3 regions of the Methylotenera sp. L2L1 genome follow, and region 2 is predicted to be linked to each of the others. Evidence: predicted binding sites of a transcription regulator. Region 2 holds the regulator's gene; each other region holds the start of a gene.
What was found. Region 2 encodes FliA, which starts transcription of late flagellar genes. Its sites were predicted from a motif close to CTAAAGTTNNCNNAAANNNTGCCGATANNA; they were not measured.

Region 1 (5,369 bases), 510 kb from region 2:
ACACACGTAGTGTCGCCTGCAAATAAGTTAACAAGTCATACCAAGCAACAAACGGATTGATGAGCTTGCCTACGATAGGTGTTCTACCCAAGCCACCGCCTACAAAGCACATAAATCCGAAGACACCATCCTGCTCAATTGCTTGCAGACCTATGTCATGCACACCAATCGCGGCTCTATCTGCCTTAGCCCCACTCACTGCAATTTTGAATTTACGCGGTAAGAATGCAAATTCCGGATGTAACATTGACCACTGCCTAATGATTTCACACCAGATGAGTGGGTTAATGATTTCGTCATGCGCAACACCCGCAAAATGATCTGTTGTCGTATTACGAATACAATTGCCACTTGTTTGAATCGCATGCATCTGCACGGTTGCAAGCTTAGCTAGAATATCCGGAGCATCTTCCAACCTAGGCCAGTTGAACTGAATATTTTGTCTGGTAGTTAAGTGGGCATAACCTTTATCCCAACGCCGAGCAACATACGCTAAAGCACGCAGTTGTTTTGAGGTTAGCATGCCGTAAGGAATCGCTACGCGTAGCATGGGTGCATGCCGTTGAATATACAAACCATTTTGCAAACGCAAAATACGAAACTCATCTTCAGTAAGCTGGCCATTAAGGAACCGTTGCGTCTGCCCTCTAAACTGGGCGACACGCTGCTCCACCAACTTCTGATCTATTTCATCATAGATATACATTTAATCACCTTAAAAATTTAGCGTTGATAAACAGCCAAATGATTATTTTTAACAGTGACTAAAGCTTAAGGTTTGGAAACAATTAATAACAGAGACAGATGCAGATAAAAAAAGCATAACAGATGAGCTGTGGCACTATGTCGATGATGAGCTCATCATCCCGAATACTAAAGTACCTAGCGTTGACAATGCCGCCTCGATACGCGCATCCCAAATATGTCCGTAATTCAGGCGAACATAGCTGGTGAAGTGACGCTGTGCAGAAAATATAGGGCCAGGCGCAATACTAATACCATTACTCAGTGCGAGCTTATGCAGTTCAAGCGCATTCACATCATCTGGCAGTTTCACCCATAAGAAATATCCACCTTGCGGTAACGTCAAACACGTTCCTTCCGGGAAATAGCGCTCAATGGCTTCTACAAACTTGATTTGATTCACCAATAAGGTATGGCGCAAATTGCGTAAATGCTTGTCATATCCACCTTTTTGCAGATACTTGGCAATTGCCACCTGTGCCGGCACAGATGCAGAGATGGTTGTGGTTAACTTCAGCCGCGCTAATGCTTTGGCATATCTGCCAGGGGCAACCCACCCCACTCGATAGCCCGGCGCAAGGCATTTAGAAAATGACGAGCAATGCATCACCAAGCCTTCTGTATCAAACGCCTTGGCTGGCATCGGACGTTTATCACCAAAGTATAACTCGCCATAAACATCATCCTCAATCAAGGGGATTTGGTATTGCGTGATAAGCGCCACCAATACCTGCTTCTTCTCATTCGAGAGCAAACTTCCCAACGGATTCTGAAAATTAGTCATCAACCAGCAGGCTTTAGGCTGATGCTGCTGAATAGCACGCTCCATGGCGGCTAAATCAATGCCATCTTTAGGGTGACTAGGAATCTCGACAGCGCGCAAACCAATACGCTCTATGGATTGCAAAGCTGCATAAAAAGTGGGGGATTCGATGAGAACAGTATCACCAGGGCGGGTAACCGCCATCAAACATAGATTCAATGCTTCCAAAGCACCATTAGTGACAACAATATCATCAGTTGTCACATGCAGACCATCAATCATGTAGCGCAATGCTATCTGGCGTCTAAGATTAATATCACCAGCACTTAAATTATCAACACTTGCCCAAGGATCCATAATCTGAACACTTGACGCCATGGTCTTGGCTAGACTAGCCCTGGGAAATAATAACGGGCTAGGAAACGCTGACCCCAAAGGCACAACACTTTTGAGCCGAATAGATTCCAGCACTTCAAATACAAGTTCGCTGACATCCACTTGCGTTGACTCTAATTGATTGAGAGTAGCTGGCGCTGGCGAAGATGGGATACTGACAGTACCGCTCGTCACAAAATAACCGGAGCGCTCACGCGCAGTAATCAAGCCTCGCGCTTCTAAAAGATAATAAGCCTCTAATACAGTGGCAGGACTGACGCTACGACTTGCACTGGCTTGGCGCACTGAAGGAAGCTTATCTCCACGGCAAAGCACACCCTCCTGAATCGATTGAGCAATAGAATTAGCAAGTTGCTCATAAAGCTTCATAACGTTCCGATTATCTTAATGTGTACAAACAGAATGCTACCTTATGCACAGAAAAATACTACCCACGCATAACACCTGATTCTTATCATTGATATATGAATACTTAGAATTAAACGAATAAATCAATAATGAAAGACTTAGAGAGTAAGCTTAAATAGTAGTTTTAATGGTGAATAATTTAGATACCGAGATAGATATGTGATGTTTTAATCCAAAAATCTCAGAATAATATAAAAAATATTAAAAAAATAATCAGTGTAAGTGATTGAATAAATTAATAACTTATAAAAATATTAAATTATTTTCAATTATTTTTGATACTAGCCCTAAATTATCTAAATTTGCTGCCGATAAAGACCTATGAGATACGGCAAGATTTAACTTAATTTATTAACCAATAACAATTTAAGACACGATTTTTAAGGGCTAACATGTTCAACTCTCCACTAGATGCTTACGGCGGCATAAAAATGCCAATCAGCACGCAACAAACAACCGATGCCAAATCAGTTGCTCAGGCTGCTAACGCTAATCGCTCAGCACTAAAATCTGCAGAAACAACGGAAAACAGAACTTCAACTGAAGCCAATAAAGCAATGTTGACTGCCGCAGTGAACAAACTGAATGAGCTAGTGGCACCTGCATTACAAACAGTTCAGTTCTCCATGGATGAAGAAGCTGGACGCATGATTGTAAAAGTCATTGATACAGCCACGCAAAAAACGATCAGACAAATTCCTAATGAAGAGGTGTTAGCCTTCTCAAAAACGCTAGGCAGATTGCAAGGCTTAGTAGTAAGAGAACGCGCTTAAGAAGCTTTTCACTTCATGACATTAGGCGCGTTGTTTGTATAGCGCCTATGAAATGAGCATTTGCATATTGCCACAATATTGATTGCAAATGCTCCGCCCGTAATATAAATTCATATTATCCGTTGTTAATAACCAAGATTTTAGTGAATAACCACGATTATTGGTATAACAATATCTAAATCATTATGCCACTCATAGGCAAATCGTACTGCGATATGGTTTGGTCAAATGCTCATATTTCTTTGATTAAGCGATACTCCAATTCACGTACCCATGTCCGAGTTAAAAACTCAACAATTGGCTCACGCCCTTTCACAAAATAGGCTAGCAAGCCACGCTATGGCTAATTAAATACTTAACTTCGCACTTAAAACTTCTAAATAAGTAGTGAGCGGCGACCATTCACTTCAAATAAAATTCATGTTGACGCGCTATGTATCAACATTGCAATATATCGCAACACAATTATTTTTCGATTAAGTAATGAAGTGTTCCATATAGAGATCTTTATAGAGGCCTTTTATTTAACGTCTAGATATTGAGGATTGAAATGGCTTCAGGTTCCGGAACAAACTAGTATAAACTAGGCTGGATTACCGGATGTGGCGTGGCAGGTTATTTTTCCTTCCCAGCAATCCTTTAACAGGACTAATTTAACGGTATTACCTACCACTGGAGCAGACCAATATGTCCCGCATAGATTCCGCCAACCCTTACCGCGTGCAAGGTACGGTCATTTCCATTGCCGAACTGGCGAAGAAGAATCCGAACTTTGTTATTTCAGCCACACCAGCTCAGATTGAGGAACTTAAACTGCACGACGAGCAGACGGCGCTGCGCGAGGCCGCTGGCGCGCGCTACGCCAATCAGCATCCCGATCAGATCTATGCGCAAGTGGTGTCAGAGGGTAAAGTGCTAGCGACGGTTTATGATTCTGGCATAACGACCACCCAGCAGAATATACCCGGCCTTAAGCTGAGCGAGAATGGTCAAGGCTTAGCTTTGGCGAAAACCCGCCTTGATGAACTAATGCAAGCAATCTCAGGCAAAGTAATCTATAGCAATTTTGTGCAGCCGAAAGTTTCGCCATCGTCCAACATCCCAGACTCGGCCCTTCCATCAGTGACAGCGCGCGGCCTCAATGAAATGGTGCGGGACATGGACTGGGCTCGGGTGCGCTCACGCATGGTGGTTGATGAAACACCAAAAGCATAAGCGGCTGGCTAGAATAAATCATTTGCTTATCCAATAGAGCCTGTGCGGTAGTTTCGGCTCAGGAAGTCACCCAAGTACATGGATATAGCGCGACTTTCTTGATTCTGAACGTGCGAAACTCGTACAATTTTCTCATGGTCACTTTCACTCTGGAGTGTAAACAAGTGATACAGGTTGCAGGTCGCAGCTACCCCACCCATCCTCTGCTAAACGTACTTTCTGTATGGCTGTTTCGCGGGCTAAATGGTGGCAAGAGTGGTCTAACTTCATTTGTTACAGACATATTTAGCTCCGAACATTAAGTATTATTAAAAACTAACAATAAAATTACTGCCGGAATATTTACCAAAAATCTTACTCACCCAATTACTCTCCTAGGAAACCACCACTCTGATGTGCCCATAAGGTCGCATAGAGGCCGCCTTGCTTAATTAGCGCTTGATGGTCACCCTCTTCTACAATTCGACCCTCATCCAACACAATCAGCCTATCCATCGCGGCAATGGTCGATAAGCGATGCGCAATGGCCACAACAGTTTTCCCTTGCATCAAATCATACAAACTGGCTTGAATCGCCTGCTCTACTTCAGAATCCAGTGCGCTGGTCGCTTCATCTAATAGCAAAATTGGCGCATCTTTCAATATCACGCGGGCAATTGCAATACGCTGGCGTTGGCCGCCTGAAAGTTTCACACCACGCTCGCCTACGTGTGCATCGTATCCCGTACGCCCTTTGGCATCACGCAAGCCTAAAATAAACTCATGTGCCTCTGCGCGGTTAGCCGCATTGATCATCTCTTGTTCTGTCGCGTTTGGACGCCCATATAAGATGTTATCGCGCACACTGCGATGTAGTAACGATGTATCTTGTGTCACCATCGCAATTTGGCTACGCAAGCTATTTTGCGTTACATCGCGTACGTCTTGCCCATCAATCAATACGCGACCATGTTCCACATCATAGAAACGTAGTAACAAATTAACAATGGTAGATTTACCAGCACCAGAACGCCCGACCAAGCCCACTTTTTCGCCTGGCTTAATGGTTAGATTCAGCGTTCTCAATACTG
Region 2 (5,369 bases):
TGGAGGAATTAGGCCGTCGTCGTGGTGAAATGCAAAATATGGAGTCTGACGGTAATGGTCGTACACGTTTGGAATATAGAATTCCAGCGCGTGGTTTGATTGGTTTCCAAGGTGAATTCTTAACGATGACCCGTGGTACTGGTTTGATGGGTCATGTGTTTGATGAATATGCTCCAGTTAAAGCTGATATGCCAGGCCGTCGTAATGGCGTGTTGATTTCAGCTGAAAATGGCGAGGCTGTGGCTTACGCGCTTTGGAAGTTGCAAGACCGCGGTAAAATGTTCTCAGTACCAGGTGACAAGTTGTATGAAGGTATGGTGATTGGTATTCACAGCCGTGATAACGATTTGATCGTGAACCCGATTAAAGGTAAGCAGCTGACTAACATTCGTTCATCAGGTACTGATGAGGCTGTACGTTTGATTACGCCAATTGCATTATCTTTAGAATCAGCAGTTGAGTTTATTGATGATGACGAGTTGGTGGAAATTACCCCTAAAACGATTCGTATCCGTAAACGTTACTTGCTTGAGCATGAGCGTAAACGTGCATCAAAAGACTAATTATTAGTTGATGTATTGAAACCCAGCCTAGTGCTGGGTTTTTTATTGTTTGTTCATCTGACTTGATCTGCAATCACGTTAGAAATGACATTGAATGTTACATTTTGGATGGATTGGTGCTTGATTTTGGCTGTTTACAGCCAAAAATGTAATAGTTTTGTAAATCAATCAAATGCTTAGCGCTTGTTTGGTAAAATTTAATAATTGTAATGGTTTTACTTAGGTACTTATTTTTACTTTACTAACAATAATAGGAGTTAATTATGTTTCGTTTATCTTTAGGATCTACTTTAGTTGCAGCTGTATTTTTTGCAAACTCTGCTATCGCTGGCCATGACACTATCAAACCAAAAGCTTATGATAGTTTAGGAAAGTGCGTAAAAGCAGCATTAACTAAGCACGAAGGCACGATTGTAAAGACAGAGTTCAAGTCTGAGAAAAAAGTGGGTGTTTATGAGTTTGATATCGAAACTGCAGATGGTAAGGCATGGGATGTTGAGTGCAATGCTAAAACTGGTAAAGTAACAGAGGTTGAGGAAGAAGTTAAGGCTGATGATGCTAGATTCAAAGTGCTTGCTAAAGTAAGCGAGGCTGATGCTAAAGCAACAGCACTGGCTGCACATCCTGGCACTGTGGTAGAGACAGAGTATGAGCTTGAGTCAGACGGCAAAGCATCTTATGAGTTTGATATTTTAGAAGCTGATAAAGAAGAAATTAAAGTAGAAGTTGATGCGACTACTGGTAAGATTGTTGAAGTGAGCTACGAAGAATACCAAATCGGTAAAGAGTAATAGATTTTGTATAAAATAAAAGCCAGCATTTGCTGGCTTTTATTTTTTGATGCTAGCAATTTTGGTGTTAGCAAAGCAATCAAACTACACATACATTGTATTAAACCACGTACGTTGTATTAAACAGCCGCGATATCGACTCTAATTGGGAGCTTTCGGTACTGTTTGCGCTTTAGGTGCTAGGGCAGATGCCTGAGGCACAATCACATTGGAGGTGTCCTCTTGCGTAGGTACTTCATAGGTAATGATGATAGATACACGTCTGTTTTTTGCACGACCTGTTTCTGTTTCGTTTTCGCTAATCGGTTGTGATGCGCCTAGACCAGTTGCACTTAAGCGCTGTTCGCTGATACCTAAAGTGCTTAGCAGTCTCACAACACTGCTGGCGCGCACTGCAGAAAGTTCCCAGTTAGAGAAGAACGTAGTGTTATGAATAGGTGTGTTGTCTGTGTGACCTTCTACCTGTATTTTTCGTTGATTATTTTTAATTAACGGAACAATTTCGCTAATGATTGCATTGGCCGCCATTGATAAATCAGCAGAACCGGCACTAAATAACAAGTTATCTTGTATATCAATACGGATACCACGGCTAGTCTGTATGACTTGAATCTTACCCTCTGCAATCATTGGTGCCAGTTTGTTAGATACCTCAGCCCCAGTTTTGGCCATGGAATCACGCTCTCTGCGCATTTTTTCTGTATATAAATGGCTTAGTGGAAGTGGTTTGATGATTGATGTGGTGTTAGTTTCCGTGACGCCTCGCGCGCCTAGGCCTTTTTCTGTACTTGTTTGGTTGACACCAGAGCTACCATTACCGCTAAAAGCCGTGCCGATAGAGTTAGTGAGTTGTTTGTATTTACCTATTTCTACGGAAGAAATAGAGTACATGACGACGAAAAATGCGAATAAAAGCGTAATAAAGTCAGCATAAGAGACTAACCATCGCTCATGGTTATCTTGATCCTCTTCTACTCTTTTACGGATGAGTTTCGACATAGTTTATAATTAAGTTAATTGGCGACTAGTGTGGTTTGTCTAGGTAGCTGTCTAAGCGTTCCTCAACAATTCTAGGGTGATCGCCATTGGCAATAGACACCCATGCGTTGAGTAACATTTCACGTGTTTTTAATTCTGCTTGAATGTGTGTTTTTAACTTGTTTGCAATAGGCAAAAATATCAAATTGGCAAAGCCAACGCCATAAATAGTGGCCACAAATGCGACAGCGATACCGCTACCTAGCTTGCTTGGGTCGGATAAATTCTCCATCACATGAATTAGGCCAAGTACCGCGCCCAAAATCCCCACAGTCGGCGCATAGCCGCCAGCTGCGTCCCAAATTTTCGCAGCACTACGCATTTGAACCTCATGGAAATAGATGTCAATCGCACATATCTCGCGAATTTTTTCTGGAGGAGTACCATCAATCATCAAGCGCATGCCTTTAATAATAAAGGGATCAGTTTCCCTTTTTAAGAAAGGCTCCAGCATGAAAATACCTTCTTTACGTGCAAAATTGCTCCAGACCAAAATGCGTTTGAAAAGCTCTTTCTTGTCATCAACTGGCTTTTTAAATACTTTTTTTAGCATTTTTAAGCCTTGAATGAAGGTTTTGGCTGGTGTTTGTACAAGTACCGCACCAAAGGTGCCGAACATCACGATAAGAAAAGCTGCATATTGCAACAGCGAACCAACGTTCCCGCCCTCAAGTTTTTGCCCTAGTATAATCCCTGCAACAGCAAGGATTAGGCCGATTATGCTGCCCCAGTCCATGACTTCTCTCTTAAGTTAGCACGTAGCCTTGCAACTGCCTGACTATGTAATTGACATACACGGGATTCTGAAACGCTCATTACCGCACCAATTTCTTTTAAGTTTAACTCTTGTTCGTAGTATAAACCCAGCAAGATTTTTTCTCGCTCAGGTAGCGAATCTATCGCAGCAATCAGTGCATCTCTGAAGTCACCGATGAGCAAGCCTTTAATGGGGTCACTGTCGTGGTCAGACTGAAAGCGATCTAAGAAATGTTCTCCACTCTCTGCTTCGTGAAAGTCTTCATAGTAAACCAGTTGGTGTCCGCTACAGTCACCAAGCATTTCGTGGTATTCAGCGAGAGATAAATTCAGTTTTTTAGCAACATCATTTTCAGTAGGGGGTTGGCCAAGTTGCTGTTCTAATTGGCTAATGGCATGTTCAACATCACGCATGTTTTTACGGATGCTACGTGGCAACCAATCTGAACTGCGTAGCTCATCCAGCATGGCGCCTCTGATTCTTTGTGCGGCATATGTTTCAAATTGTGCGCCGTGGGTGTCTTCATAACGATTAACCGCATCTAGCAGACCCATCATGCCAGCTTGAATCAAATCATCAAGCTCTACACTAGGTGGAAGCTTGGCTTTTAATTGATAAGCGAGTTTTTTAACTAAGATAGCATGCTGATCCAGCAAAACGTCTTTTTGATCTTTTTTCCCATGCGCTGTGTACATAAATCGTCTTTAGCTTAGTTGTATGATGCCTGTTTATTGTTAAAAATATTATCATGCTTGTCATCTAAGCGTTGTGCAATTTGCTTTAATGCAGTGGATGCGATAGCAAGCGGAAATGCGTCAATGACTGAGCGTCCTAATTTGGAAGCGCGGTTTAAATGACTGTCAGCAGGAATTGCACCAAAAAAATCTAATTCAATTTGCATAAAGCGTTTTGCTACTTGCGATATATTGCGGAATACTACTTGCGCCTGTGCGTCTGTTGAATCATCTACAATGATACCAAAAGAACGTCTACCAAGTTCACCGCATACTTGTTTAATCAGTGAATACGCTTGGGTAATAGACTCAGGCTTGCGTGAGAGCTGAATAATAATCTCACTTTCGTTGAGTTTGTGTAAAGGCAGCGTGTTAGCTTTGTTGAGCATTGTGTCCACTAACACCATGTCGTATTGCTGGGCCAATTGGTTGAAAAGCAGATTAAGCTGACTAGTGGTATGGTTGTCATTTGCATTAGCTAATAGCTGCTTTTGCATTAATTTAACGCTTAAAAAGCCATGGCTAGTTGATTTAATTGCTTGCTGTAAGATATGTTTTTCTTGAATAACATCTAGAAGTGAAGGGGACTGATCTAACTCATAGCTTTGTTCAAGCGTATGCTCTGATGCGTGCATGACGAGCACATCGCTGCCTTGATTCGCGATAGAAGTTGCTAGGTTTGTGATTAGACGCGGTTGTGTTTGTGAGGGTAAGGCGGATAAAACAGACACAACTCTAGGCTTTGGTTTTGCCATAATACGTCTTAATCCTGCAGCTTGATCGTTATGCATGACGCTATTATTGAAGTTTGACATGGTTAAATCTCCGCTAGTTGAGAGATGTTTCCAGTGCTACTGGCTTGTCCCATGACAAATGGCAATTCTTCAGTTAAGAATTGAAACGGACGATTTGCAGGCGACTTTAAGTTCAATGCCAAATGAATCAACTCTATTTTATTTGCTAAGTTGATATCCTCAGGAACACGCTGTCCATTAGCGGTGTAGTAAAGCTTTAATTTTTCACGAATAATGACATCAAGCGCATTGCCGATAGTGGCAGCTTCATCTAGTTTAGTGATGATGCAGCCATCAAGACCTTTCCCTTTGTAGGCTTGAATAACATCGGTGAGCGTTTCACCAGTATTAGTCGCGTTTAAGCACAGTAATTTTTTTATAGGTGTTTTGCTGCTCGAAAGCAGTGCAATTTGTTCCGTTACCATACGGTCACGCTGGCTTACACCCACGGTGTCAATCAGAATGGTGTGTTTGTTTTTCAGTTCATTGAGTGCAATAGCAAGGTCTGTTTCATCTTTAACAGCATAAACCATGACACCTAAAATCTTGCCATATATTCTGAGTTGTTCGTGACCGCCGACCCGGTATGCATCCGTTGTAATTAGCCCTAGGTTTTGTGTGCCGTGTTTCATGACGTAACGCGCTGCAAGCTTGGCTGTCGTTGTGGTTTTGCCTACACCGGTAGGGCCAAT
Region 3 (5,369 bases), 360 kb from region 2:
CCAGGGGTGAGGACGCTACGACCTATCAGGTTTGATGCTTGATAAGACTGTCCCATTTGTACATTGTTAATTAACGTTTCTAATGTACTGTTTAACTTATCGATACCAGTCACCGTTGAAAGTTGTGCCATCTGGCTCGTTACTTGCGCGTTATCCATAGGGTTAAGCGGATCTTGATTTCTCATTTGCGTCACGAGCAGTGTCATGAATCTATTTTGAGCATCGTCAACTGACGTTGCAGTGCTGCTTTGTCTGTTGTTCACAGCGTCTAATAGCGCTTGTGAAGGTGTATTGGCTGTATTGACAGTAGTCATTTAGAGGCTCCTTGTATTTTGTACGCTTAAGTGGGTATCAGTTTTGGTAGGTGCTTAAACAACTAAGACTGACCTATAGACAGTGTTTTCATCAACATTGTTTTTGCTGCATTCATGGTTTCCACATTGTTTTGGTAAGCACGAGAAGCAGAAATCATGTTCACCATTTCCTCTGTCACGTTCACGTTTGGCATGCTGACATAACCTTTGTCGTTGGCTAGTGGGTGTTTTGGGTCGTACAGCATTCTTGGTGGTGAGTTGTCTTCAACTACCTTAGTCACCTTTACACCGCTTGCATCAGCGGATTTGGAAGGCGTTGCACTAAAAACTACTTGTTTTGATTTGTAAGGAGTGCCGTTAGCGCTAGTTGCACTATCTGCGTTTGCAAGATTGCTGGCGACGGTGTTTAAACGTTGAGCTTGTGCGCTCATTGCTGAACCAGAAATATTAAACACGTTAAATAATGACATCGACTTCTCCTTGAAATTTCCCTGCTAATTACACAACTACAGCACTGCTAAACACTTACACTATAAACACTGGCGCTAATTTACTGCCCCTGAATTGCTGACAGCATTTTTTTGAGCTGTCCGTTAATCATGATGATGCTAGCCTCGTAGCGGATTGCGTTGTCTGCAAATTGATTGCGCTCTACATCCATATCCACGGTGTTACCATCTACACTGCCTTGAATGACAGGTCTAAAAAGTGCGTCGCCACCAATGCTAGAAGGTTTACCATCTAGGTGCTTGGCTGAAGTTTTGCTGGTATTAAAAGCTTCTTTATTAGATGCACCTGCCATTGCACTCTTCATCGCAGCATTGAAATCTAAATCACGCGCTTTATAGTGAGGTGTATCTGCATTGGCAATGTTTGCGGCAATAAGTTCTTGACGTTGACCACGTACTCTTAGTGCGTTTTGGTGAAAACTTAACGCTGCATCTAATTTATTAATCATGTTTATTTCCTTTTGCTAACTGCTTAAGTTTTCAGGGTTTTCTTAAAAAATCACACTAAGTAATTTAAACTTAAACCATTAAGTAAAACTTTTTATTGCCGATATCACACTTGTAAGTAATTCTAATGCTTGGCGCAATCTTTGATTGAATAAGAAGAGGGGTATTTATTGCCCTTTTCTTAGTTTTGCTAGACAACTGTGTCCGTAGAATGCACGTTGAATCTTTGTAGACTGCATTGGAATTCGACATGTCCTGTTTTATGTATCATTTACCATTGAAATTGCTTGTAAATATAAGATTGAAATCATGTATGGAGAGTGGTCGGCTGAGCTTTATGGTGTTAATGGCTACTTTAATGCTTGGCAGTAGCTATGCTTCAAATGCTGCAACCAATCAAGCTAGCTTAAATAAGCAATATCCTAAACAAGATTTGTCATTAGTTAAAGTGAAAGTAGCGGAGTTTCTGCAAACGCAAACAGTAGGCTATCCTGGTAAGGTAGCTGTGCAGGCAGGGGCTATTGATCCGAATTTAAAGTTGGTGCAGTGCCAAGATTTGCAGGTGTTTTTACCTTCAGGCAGCCGTGCATGGGGTAAAACTAGTGTTGGTGTACGCTGTAACACACCTAGTGCCTGGACAATTTATGTGCAAGCCACTGTTAGCGTGGTTGCGCAGTATTTGGTTGCTGCTGCACCATTAGCGCAGGGTAGGGTTGTGACGCATGAGGACTTGTTGTTTCAAACCGGTGATTTGACGCAGTTGCCAGCTGGAATTTTCACTGATATGGCACAAGCACTTGGACGCATTGTGAATATTTCGATGAATGCCGGTACTGTGCTTAGGCAAGAAATGTTAAAGGTTTCACCTGTTGTGCAACAAGGGCAGACTGTGATGATTACTTCAGCTGGTAAAGGCTTCCGTGTCTCTGCTGAAGGTAAAGCCATGACCAAGGCGAATGAAGGGCAAGTTGTGCAAGTTAAAGTGGCTAATGGCCAGGTGGTGAGCGGCATTGCGCGCCAAGGTGGTCAAGTGGAAGTTGTTTTTTAGCTGCTAATGTTTAGTGATAGCGACATAGTTAGTTTAAATTATTGATAAACATTGTTTATTTTTAGAAAAAAAGCTAAAGTTCGCTTAAACTATGCCGATATCTGCATTAAGGATGCGTGTATACGTATAAGCAGGTTAAGCAAAAAGGATGAAATGCCATGAAAATCAATGAGACAATTAAAAACACCGCTGGCTTGGGTCTTGATAAAGCAAGTGTCGAAAAAGCGAATGCGGCTAAGATTGAGGCTGAGGTTAAGCAAAAAGCAGGGAAATCTCAATCAGGTGAGAAATCTTCTGGTAATGTGACTTTGTCACCACTATCAGCTAAGTTACAAACTTTAGAAACCAAAGTAAAAGCAAGTAATGTTTATGATGCTGAGAAGGTTGAAGCCATTAAATCAGCTATCGCTGGTGGTCAGTTTTCTGTCAGCTCAGAAAAAGTTGCTGATGGTTTAATTGAAACCGTGAAAGATTTACTAACAAGTCGTTTTGCTTAATTATCATCATGGCTAACACATCTTCCAATCAACCTGTCACTTTTGCACAAGATGCTTTATTAGTAGCAGAGTTGATTGCGTTGCTCGAGCGTGAACAAGCGCATTTGGTAAAAGCGGATGTTGATGCAATAGAAGCAATTCTGGAAGAAAAGTCATTGTTGCTGCAGCGCTTGAATCTCGCAGCGAAAGCACGCTATCAGTTATTACAAGCGCACGGTTTTACATCCAATGAGTCTGGCATGAGTGATTGGGTTGAAAAGCAGGCAAAAAAAGATATCACGACCGCTTGGGTTAATTTCCAAAAATCTCTTGCACAAGCAAAAGAGCTTAATCGATTAAATGGCACTTTAATTAGTAAGCATTTTAATCGTAACCAAGAGCTACTGAATCACTTGCAGGGTAATAATGATGCAAACTCAGTGTATGGCCCAGATGGCCAAGCTAAGTCAAAAGGACCTTCCCGTTCTGGTTTGATTGTTTAGCAGTTTCATATCGCTTCAAATTAGGCAGTCTTGCTGCTTACACTCTCTAACATCAGGCATTTTCTAGCCTCGCGGCCTTTCCCTTAAATAGTTCATAGTTGGCTAGTATTTAGCTATTTACAGGCTTGGTCTGAAATGGTTTTTTTTGAGTAGTCGTGCCTGTGCGCCTATGCATGTTGATAATCGAAGTATCTAGTGCGTGACTGCAGCTGTTTTTCGGTGCTAGTGTGATGGTCGATGAGAGGTGTTGTTAGGCTTGCCAAGCATCAACTGGTTCTGGTAGGTGCTAGGTTTATTGGTACGATGAGTAATCAACGCCGCTTGCTTGCTCTTCTAACACTTGCAAAAATGCGTCGCCGTATCGTGTCAGTTTTGCTTGGCCTACGCCGCTAATCTTACCCATTTCAGTGAGGCTGCTTGGGTGATGGTTAAGAATTTCAAGCAGTGTGCTGTCATGGAAAATCAGGTAGGGTGGTACACCTTGTTCTTTTGCAAGTTCAGTGCGTTTAGCCTTTAGTGCTTGCCACAATGGATCATCTGCAACACCAGCATAGGCTTCTTTAACCTGTGCACCACGCTCAACCTTGCTCACACGTTTGGTAACTTCATGGTCTTGGCGTAGCCATACGCTTACTTCACCACGTAAAATAGGGCGAGCGGTTTCACTGAGACGTAGTCCACCAAACGCATCCATGTCAGTCTCTAAGTATCCATTTGCAACTAGTTGCCTAAAGACGCTACTCCATTGTGCTTGTGATAAAGTCTTTCCAATACCAAACGTACTTAGTTCTTGATGGTTAAATTGTTCAACTTTAGGTGTTAGTTTCCCAAGTAGTACGTCAATCAGATGTACTACGCCGAATCTTTGACCTGTACGATATACACATGACAGTGCCATTTGTGACGCTTGGGTTCCATCCCAATTGTCTGTAGGTGTCAGGCAATTATCACATTGCCCACAGTCGCCTGGGTGTTGTTCTCCAAAATAGTGCAATATGGTTTGGTGTCTGCATGCAGTTGATTCGCAGAAACCGAGTAGTGCATCCAATTTCTGGCGTTCTACATGTTGACGTTCAGGAGAGGCATCGCTGTTTTCCAGCATTTGTTTCATGTTGACTACGTCACCCAGACCATAGGTCATCCAAGCGTTGGCTGGTAAGCCATCTCGGCCTGCACGACCAGTTTCTTGGTAGTAGCCTTCCATGCTTTTTGGTAAATCCAGATGTGCAACGAAGCGTACGTTAGGCTTATCAATGCCCATGCCAAATGCAACCGTGGCGACCATAATTACACCTTCTTCGCGTAAAAATCGTCTTTGGTGGGTGTTACGTATTGTTGCATCAAGCCCTGCATGGTAGGGTAAAGCATCCCATCCTTTTGACTTTAGCCACTCGGCTGTATCTTCTACTTTGCGGCGTGATAAGCAGTAAATAATGCCAGCATCATTAGGGTGTTCAGATTCAATAAATGCCTCTAGTTGCTGGCGTGCATTTGCTTTAGGTAGCACCCGATATTTAATATTAGGGCGATCGAAACTGGAGATAAACTGACGCGCTTTTTCCAGTGTCAGTCGTTCTATGATTTCTGCTCTGGTGGGGGCATCAGCAGTCGCCGTGAGTGCGATTCTAGGTACGCGCGGGAAGCGCTCATGCAGCACCGTAAGTTTGCGATATTCTGGCCTAAAATCATGACCCCATTGAGAAACGCAATGTGCTTCATCAATGGCAAATAGCGCAATGCCGATACTGTCCTCAATTTGCTCTAGTAGCGTAAGGAAGTTTGGCATGAGTAAACGTTCAGGCGCAACGTACAACACTTGCAGTTCACCACGTAGTAGCGCTGCAGTGATGACACTAAATTGCTCTGCATTGAGACTAGAGTTTAAAAATGCAGCTTTTACACCAAGTTGCTGAAGTGCATCGACTTGGTCTTGCATCAGGGCAATGAGTGGTGATACTACAACCCCCACGCCTTTGCGTAATAATGCCGGCAGTTGATAGCACAATGATTTGCCACCACCTGTCGACATCAGAACAAGCGCATCGCCACCCTCGACCATGTGTTCAACAATT

Region 1: FG24_RS11770 (flagellar protein FlaG) is a predicted target of FliA. The motif match lies at 2,599-2,628, and genes of this name have one in related genera.
Region 3: flgM (flagellar biosynthesis anti-sigma factor FlgM) is a predicted target of FliA. The motif match lies at 2,392-2,421, and genes of this name have one in related genera.

Annotation. Positions count from the first base shown of each region.
Region 1 is NZ_JQMG01000001.1:2,499,397-2,504,765, forward strand. It holds gene FG24_RS11760 (nitrite/sulfite reductase) at 1-706, opposite strand, end outside; gene FG24_RS11765 (PLP-dependent aminotransferase family protein) at 842-2,272, opposite strand; gene FG24_RS11770 (flagellar protein FlaG) at 2,704-3,084, shown strand; partial or broken gene FG24_RS12590 (DUF1348 family protein) at 3,320-3,403, opposite strand; gene FG24_RS11775 (hypothetical protein) at 3,772-4,299, shown strand; gene FG24_RS12690 (DUF1348 family protein) at 4,444-4,569, opposite strand; gene FG24_RS11780 (ABC transporter ATP-binding protein) at 4,666-5,369, opposite strand, start outside.
Region 2 is NZ_JQMG01000001.1:1,988,528-1,993,896, forward strand. It holds gene typA (translational GTPase TypA) at 1-563, shown strand, start outside; gene FG24_RS09415 (PepSY domain-containing protein) at 827-1,354, shown strand; gene motD (flagellar motor protein MotD) at 1,496-2,353, opposite strand; gene FG24_RS09425 (flagellar motor protein) at 2,379-3,128, opposite strand; gene FG24_RS09430 (RNA polymerase sigma factor FliA) at 3,110-3,844, opposite strand; gene FG24_RS09435 (MinD/ParA family ATP-binding protein) at 3,859-4,698, opposite strand; gene flhF (flagellar biosynthesis protein FlhF) at 4,701-5,369, opposite strand, start outside.
Region 3 is NZ_JQMG01000001.1:2,345,365-2,350,733, reverse strand. It holds gene FG24_RS11125 (flagellar hook assembly protein FlgD) at 1-314, opposite strand, end outside; gene flgC (flagellar basal body rod protein FlgC) at 377-784, opposite strand; gene flgB (flagellar basal body rod protein FlgB) at 865-1,272, opposite strand; gene flgA (flagellar basal body P-ring formation chaperone FlgA) at 1,584-2,318, shown strand; gene flgM (flagellar biosynthesis anti-sigma factor FlgM) at 2,477-2,815, shown strand; gene FG24_RS11100 (flagella synthesis protein FlgN) at 2,824-3,297, shown strand; gene recQ (DNA helicase RecQ) at 3,590-5,369, opposite strand, start outside.